Regions from separate parts of the Lactobacillus amylovorus DSM 20531 genome, predicted to be linked through region 1. Evidence: predicted binding sites of a transcription regulator. Region 1 holds the regulator's gene; the other holds the start of a gene.
The links. Region 1 encodes HrcA, which represses chaperone genes, less so after heat shock. Its sites were predicted from a motif close to TTAGCACTCNNNNNNNNNGAGTGCTAA; they were not measured.
Positions count from the first base shown of each region.

Region 1 (3,614 bases):
GAAAAGCTAAAAGGTGAAGTTAAGAACCTAAATAAGAAATATGTTCGTTTTAATAATTGGTCAGACAGTGTTGAAGCACAAAAGTATAAGGGAATGAAGGAACAACATGTCCTTAATCGGCGAACAAGATTAAACAAAGGTGCAATTGGCCATGTCTCTGCTAAAATGATGAAAAAGGCGATCAATACTCAGCGTCGAATGGATAAACGAATCGAAGAGAAAAAAAGGTTTAATGGTCAATATTGAAGATGTGCCTTATTTAACAATGAATTTCCAGTCAAATTATCATCATACTTTACTTGAAACTCAGCACTTGTCTTTGAGGGTTCAAGATAAACAGCTTTTTGAAGATCTAAACATGATTGTTGAAAATAAGGGCGTCATTTCTCTAGAAGGCAAAAACGGTACTGGTAAATCGACCTTTTTGAAATTGCTATTAAGTAAAGCAAATGATGTGTCATATCAAGGCCAGTTTGCGTTAACCAATGGCTTGAAAATATCATATTTACCTCAAGACTTTACTGAATATACCGGTACATTAAAAGAGTTTGCGGAAAAACAAAAGATTTCATATGAAGAGCTGCTCAATAATTTGAAGAAAATGGGCTTTCCACGAGAAAGTTTTACTACCAAGATCGAAGAAATGAGCATGGGTCAGCAAAAACGAGTAGCTTTGGCTAAATCTTTAGTAGAACCAGCTGATTTATACTTGTGGGATGAGCCTGCGAATTATTTGGATGTTTTTAATCAAGATCAGTTGATTAAGCTACTGAAAAATGTTCAACCAGCTATGGTTTTAGTTGAGCACGATCAATACTTTATTGAGCATGTAGCAACGCAAAGAATCAAACTAGAAAAAAGTTCAAAATAAATTAGCACTCGGGTTGAATTATTGCTAAATTTTAGTATAATAGAATCTGTTAGCACCTGAGAGATATGAGTGCTAAAAGTGAGGGCGATATTTATGTTGACCGAGCGTCAAGAACTTATTTTAAAAACAATAATCACGGACTTCACGCAGACACATGAGCCTGTAGGTTCAAAGACAGTGATGAACCAATTACCAATTAAGGTATCAAGTGCAACCATTCGTAATGAAATGGCAGTGCTTGAAGATCAGGGCTTGATTGAAAAGACTCACTCTTCTAGTGGTAGAATTCCTTCAAGCGAAGGTTATCGATACTATTTGGATAATTTGGTTGAACCACTGCAGTTGCCAGAGTCCGTTTATAATACAATCGGAAGTCAATTAGATCGGCCCTTCCATCAAGTAAATGAGATTGTGCAAGAAGCAGCTCGTATCTTATCAGATTTAACTGATTATACTGCTTTTGCCGAAGGACCTGAGAGTGGGGATGTTAAGATCACCGGTTTCAGAATTGTGCCTTTGTCAGCTAGACAAGTGATGGCCATTCTGGTTACGAGTGATGGTAACGTTCAAAATCAGGTTTATGCTTTACCACACAATATTCATGGGGAAGAAATTGAAAAAGCAGTACGCATGATCAACGATCAATTAGTAGGCAAGAGCTTAAATGAAGTTAATATTTCATTCTTAAGTGAGCTTGCTAAAAACGAAATCGGTAGCGATCATGTTAGTGAGCTTCTAGATTTGGTCGAAGATGTTTTAAAAGATGCTGCAAGCGAGCAGATGTATGTTGATGGACAAATTAATTTGTTGAAAAACACATCTGAGCATAATGTCAATGATATCATATTGCTTTATGAAATGATCGATCATGATAATCTATTTTCTAACTTGCTAGATGGTAAGGCTGATCCAAAGACTGAGAAATATCCAGTAAAAGTAAAGTTAGGTTCAGAAATGCCTAACGACTTATTAAAGAATTATAGTCTGGTGACTGCTGAATATAGCGTTGGCACCCATGGTAAAGGAACAATTGCTTTACTTGGGCCAACAAATATGCCGTATTCACAAATGATCGGCCTTCTTGAATACTTTAGAAATGAGTTGGCCAAGAAGTTGCTTGATTATTACGGTAAATTTCAATAGAGGAGGTTAGCCGTGAGTAGAGAAGAGTCTCCAAGTGAAAGAGATTTAGATAAAAAAGAAAAGGCTTCTGAGCCAAAAAAGGCTGTGAAAAAAGAAACGGCTAAAGACGAAGAGCCTAAAAAAGATAAAGAAGATCAAAAGTTAGCTAAAGAAATCGCTGACTTAAAAGAAAAGAATAAAGATCTTGAAGATAAGTACTTGCGTAGCGAAGCCGAAATTCAAAATATGCAAGCTCGTTACTCAAAAGAAAGAGCACAACTTATCAAGTATGAATCTCAAAGCTTAGCTAAAGACGTTTTGCCTGCAATGGACAATTTGGAAAGAGCTTTAAGCGTTAAGGCCGATGATGATGTGTCTAAGCAATTGAAGAAAGGTGTTCAAATGACCCTTGATTCACTTGCAAAGGCCATGAAAGATCACGGTATTGTTGAGATTGAGGCTGAAGGCGTTAAATTTGATCCGACATTGCATCAAGCTGTTCAAACAGTAGCAGCTGAGAATGATGATCAAAAAGATCACGTTGTTCAGGTTTTACAAAAAGGATATCAATATAAAGATCGGACACTAAGACCAGCTATGGTTGTAGTTGCTCAATAAGAGAGGAAGTTTATACATGTCAAAAGTTATTGGTATTGACCTCGGAACTACTAACTCAGCAGTTGCAGTTCTTGAAGGTAAAGAACCAAAGATCATTACTAACCCAGAAGGCAATCGTACTACTCCGTCTGTAGTTGCTTTCAAAGACGGTGAAATTCAAGTAGGTGAAGTTGCTAAGCGTCAAGCTATTACTAACCCTAACACCATTGTTTCAATCAAGCGTCACATGGGTGAAGCTGATTACAAGGTTAAGGTTGGCAACAAGAGCTACACTCCACAAGAAATTTCAGCATTCATTTTGCAATACATAAAGAAGTTCTCAGAAGACTACTTAGGTGAAGAAGTTAAGGATGCAGTTATTACTGTTCCTGCTTACTTCAATGACGCACAACGTCAAGCTACTAAGGATGCTGGTAAGATCGCTGGCTTGAACGTTCAAAGAATCATCAACGAACCAACTGCTTCAGCTTTAGCCTTTGGTTTGAATAAAGACCAAGATGAAAAAGTTTTGGTTTACGACCTTGGTGGTGGTACTTTCGATGTTTCCGTTCTTCAATTAGGTGACGGTGTCTTCCAAGTATTGTCAACTAACGGTGATACTCACCTTGGTGGTGATGACTTTGACCACCGTATTATGGATTGGCTCATCAAGAACTTTAAGGATGAAAATGGCGTTGACTTGTCCAAGGACAAGATGGCAATGCAAAGATTAAAGGACGCCGCAGAAAAGGCTAAGAAAGACTTATCAGGTGTATCAAGCACTCACATCTCACTTCCATTCATTTCTGCGGGCGAATCTGGTCCACTTCACCTTGAAGCTGACTTAACTCGTGCTAAGTTCGATGAATTGACTAGCGACTTAGTTGAAAAGACTAAGATCCCATTTGACAATGCATTAAAGGATGCAGGTCTTACTGTTAACGACATCGACAAGGTTATCTTAAACGGTGGTTCAACTCGTATTCCAGCTGTTCAAAAGGCAGTTAAGGAATGGGCTGGCAAG
Region 1 is NZ_CP017706.1:235,192-238,805, reverse strand. Features, by position in the region: partial or broken gene abc-f (ribosomal protection-like ABC-F family protein) at 1-871, shown strand, start outside; gene hrcA (heat-inducible transcriptional repressor HrcA) at 965-2,014, shown strand; gene grpE (nucleotide exchange factor GrpE) at 2,027-2,611, shown strand; gene dnaK (molecular chaperone DnaK) at 2,628-3,614, shown strand, end outside.

Region 2 (3,614 bases), 490 kb from region 1:
AATCGCTCAAGAAACAATCTTGAGCGATTTTTCATGTTATGCTACAAAAAAGAAGGTGGATAATCATGAATGTAAAAAGAAATCGAACTTGGTTATTGTTCATTGCTTGCATCATTTTGAGCATAGTTTTTATCTTTTTTAGTGGAGTGAAGAATGTTACTAAAAGTTATGGCATAGTTTTGCTCATCTTTTCAATTTTGCCCATTATTCCGGCAATTCTATTAACGGCCAAAATAAAACTGCCACGCATTTTTACTAGTGGTTTAACTTTTATTTTCTATTTGCTTTAGATGGTTTCGCTAGGCTTTAACTACTACCTACAAAGTTGGACAGGAATCGTCTTCATAATTATTCTAGTCATCTTTTTCATGCTTTTGGGGATGCTTGTTGCCTTGATTAGAACTTTGTGCAGTCGGAAAAATGGCAAATATTACTTTACCGATGAAGAAGCAAATAAAACATATGAATATACCAGCTTTGGTAAGGCTTATAAAAAGCAATTATCTTATACCTTGGTCGAAGGACTATGGGATGCATTATTTTCTTCAATTTTTGATTGGTTTTAAAAAATGACCGCTTACTTCAATTTTGTGACCACTTAGTTGAATTAGCTAGTTTTTCTTAATAAAACGCGGTGTAATAGGATTATAGAAATGAAGGGGATGAAAAAAATGAAGGTTAAATTAGAAATTGATCCTGATAACCAGGAATCGGAAGTAATTATCAAAGCTAATAAAATTACTCCAGAACTAGAGCGAATTTATCGTAAATTGCAAGATGAATCATCTCATCCTGATCAAATTACTGGAGTAAAGGATGACAAAGCATATTATCTCGATATAAATCAGATTCTATTCTTTGAAACTGCTGATAAACAGGTAATGGCACATACTATAAATCATAGCTATGCTGTGAAATACAAGTTGTATGAATTAGAAAATTTGCTTGGCGGACAATTTATGCGAGTATCTAAATCAACAATTCTTAACTTAGATCAGATTTATGCTTTGACTAAATCAATTTCTAATTGCCAGATTCAATTTCATCATTCTTACAAAACCGTTTATGTTTCTAGACGTTACTACCGCGAATTAAAAGATAAATTAAACGAAAGAAGGACTTACTAATGAAAGCTAAGTGGAGTCGAATTTTCTGGGGCGTTGGGTTAATTGCAGCTGCCGTGTTCTTAGTAATTGACCAGTTACATTTATTACCATTTACGATAGGTTTCTGGGCGATCTTTTGGACAGTAGTTTTTGCAGCTAGTTTAATTACTTCAATAATAAATAAAAATTTATATGGGTCTATTTTTTCAATTGCATTTTTATTAATTATTTATGCTAAGCCACTTCATATTGCAGCGCTTGCTCCGTGGACTATTTTGCTTGTCGCATTTCTAATTTCTGCTGGAATTAGTTTGATTTTTAGAAAAAGTTTCAAGCCGACAGTGATTATTAATGGTAAAAAAGTGGATGCTAACTGGTCAGATTTGAAAAATAAAACTTTTGACTCAGACAATGTGATCACTGATAGCAGCTTCGGTGTTGATAGTGATAATGTGGTGATCAGTGGAAAAATGTCAGAAGCTTCACGCTATATCCATTCACAAAATTTAAAGACTATTACTATTGATTCTACTATGGGCGAAGTTAGCGTTTATTTAGACGGTGCTAAAGCTGCAGGAGATGAAGTAATTATGAACGTTAATACTTCAATGTGTGACGTTAATGTTTATATTCCTAGTGATTGGCAAGTTGAAAATAATATGCAAAATAGTTTGAGCGATGTCGATATTGATCACAGCAAGGGAACTGGCACCAAGTTGATCTTACAGGGTAGAAATACCATGGGAGATTTAACTGTTAAACATGTAAAAGATTAAGAAAATTCAAAATTAGCACTCATTATAAAAAAGTGCTAATTTTTTCTTGCTTTTTTTTGGTAAACGGGTTATTATCATATTTGTAAGTTAGCACTTGATAAATAAGAGTGCTAATCAATTAATAATGATTTTAAACTTTTAAAAAGAAGAAAATAAGTTATAAGGGGGACTAAACGTGTTACAACCAATCGGTGATCGTGTAATCGTTAAAGTTAAAGAAGAAGAAGAAAAGACAGTTGGCGGCATCGTTTTAGCATCAAATGCTAAGAAGAAGCCAATTGAAGGCGAAGTTGTAGCTGTCGGTGAAGGTGCTTACGCATCAAACGGCGAAAAGATTCCTATGGTCGTTAAGAAGGGCGACGTAGTTATCTACGACAGATATTCAGGCACTAACGTTGAATACGAAGGCGAAAAGTATTTAGTTCTTCACGAAAAAGACATTTTAGCAATTGAAAAGTAATTAAAGGAGCGGATATAGAATATGGCAAAAGATATTAAATTCTCAGAAAATGCAAGACGTTCCCTTTTAAAGGGTGTTGACAAGTTAGCTGATACTGTTAAGACCACTATTGGTCCTAAGGGTAGAAACGTTGTTTTGGAACAAAGCTACGGCAACCCAGATATTACTAACGATGGTGTTACTATTGCTAAGTCAATTGAATTAAAAGACCACTACGAAAACATGGGTGCTAAGCTTGTTGCTGAAGCTGCACAAAAGACTAACGACATTGCCGGTGACGGTACTACTACTGCAACTGTTTTAACTCAAGCAATTGCTCGTGAAGGTATGAAGAACGTTACTGCTGGTGCTAACCCTGTAGGTATTCGTCGCGGTATTGAAAAGGCTACTCAAGCTGCCGTTGATGAATTACACAAGATCAGCCACAAGGTTGAATCAAAGGACCAAATCGCTAACGTAGCTGCTGTTTCATCAGCATCTAAAGAAGTTGGTGACTTAATCGCTGACGCTATGGAAAAGGTTGGTCACGATGGTGTTATCACTATTGAAGATTCACGTGGTATCAACACTGAACTTTCAGTAGTTGAAGGTATGCAATTCGATCGTGGTTACTTATCACAATACATGGTAACTGACAACGACAAGATGGAAGCAGATCTTGACAACCCATACATCTTGATCACTGACAAGAAGATTTCTAACATCCAAGACATTTTGCCACTTCTTCAAGAAATCGTTCAACAAGGTAAGGCTTTGTTAATCATTGCTGACGATGTTTCTGGTGAAGCTCTTCCAACTCTTGTATTGAACAAGATCCGTGGTACTTTCAACGTTGTTGCTGTTAAGGCTCCTGGCTTTGGTGACCGTCGTAAGGCTCAATTACAAGATATCGCTGCTTTGACTGGTGGTACAGTAATTACTGATGACTTAGGTCTTGAATTGAAGGATGCTAAGATTGATCAATTAGGTCAAGCTCGTCGTGTAACTGTAACCAAGGACTCAACTACTATTGTTGACGGTGCTGGTTCAAAGGACGCTATCCAAGAACGTGAAGATTCAATCAGAAAGCAAATTGAAGAATCAACTTCAGACTTTGACAAGAAGAAGTTGCAAGAACGTCTTGCAAAACTTACTGGTGGTGTAGCTGTTATCCACGTTGGTGCTGCTACCGAAACTGAGCTTAAGGAACGTCGTTACAGAATCGAAGATGCCTTGAACTCAACCCGTGCTGCTGTTGACGAAGGTTATGTTGCTGGTGGTGGTACTGCTTTG
Region 2 is NZ_CP017706.1:722,809-726,422, reverse strand. Features, by position in the region: gene LA20531_RS03785 (hypothetical protein) at 291-566, shown strand; gene LA20531_RS03780 (LytTR family DNA-binding domain-containing protein) at 672-1,127, shown strand; gene LA20531_RS03775 (LiaF transmembrane domain-containing protein) at 1,127-1,882, shown strand; gene groES (co-chaperone GroES) at 2,058-2,342, shown strand; gene groL (chaperonin GroEL) at 2,364-3,614, shown strand, end outside.
Region 2: a site for HrcA is predicted at 1,970-1,996, ahead of groES (co-chaperone GroES). Genes of this name have one in related genera too.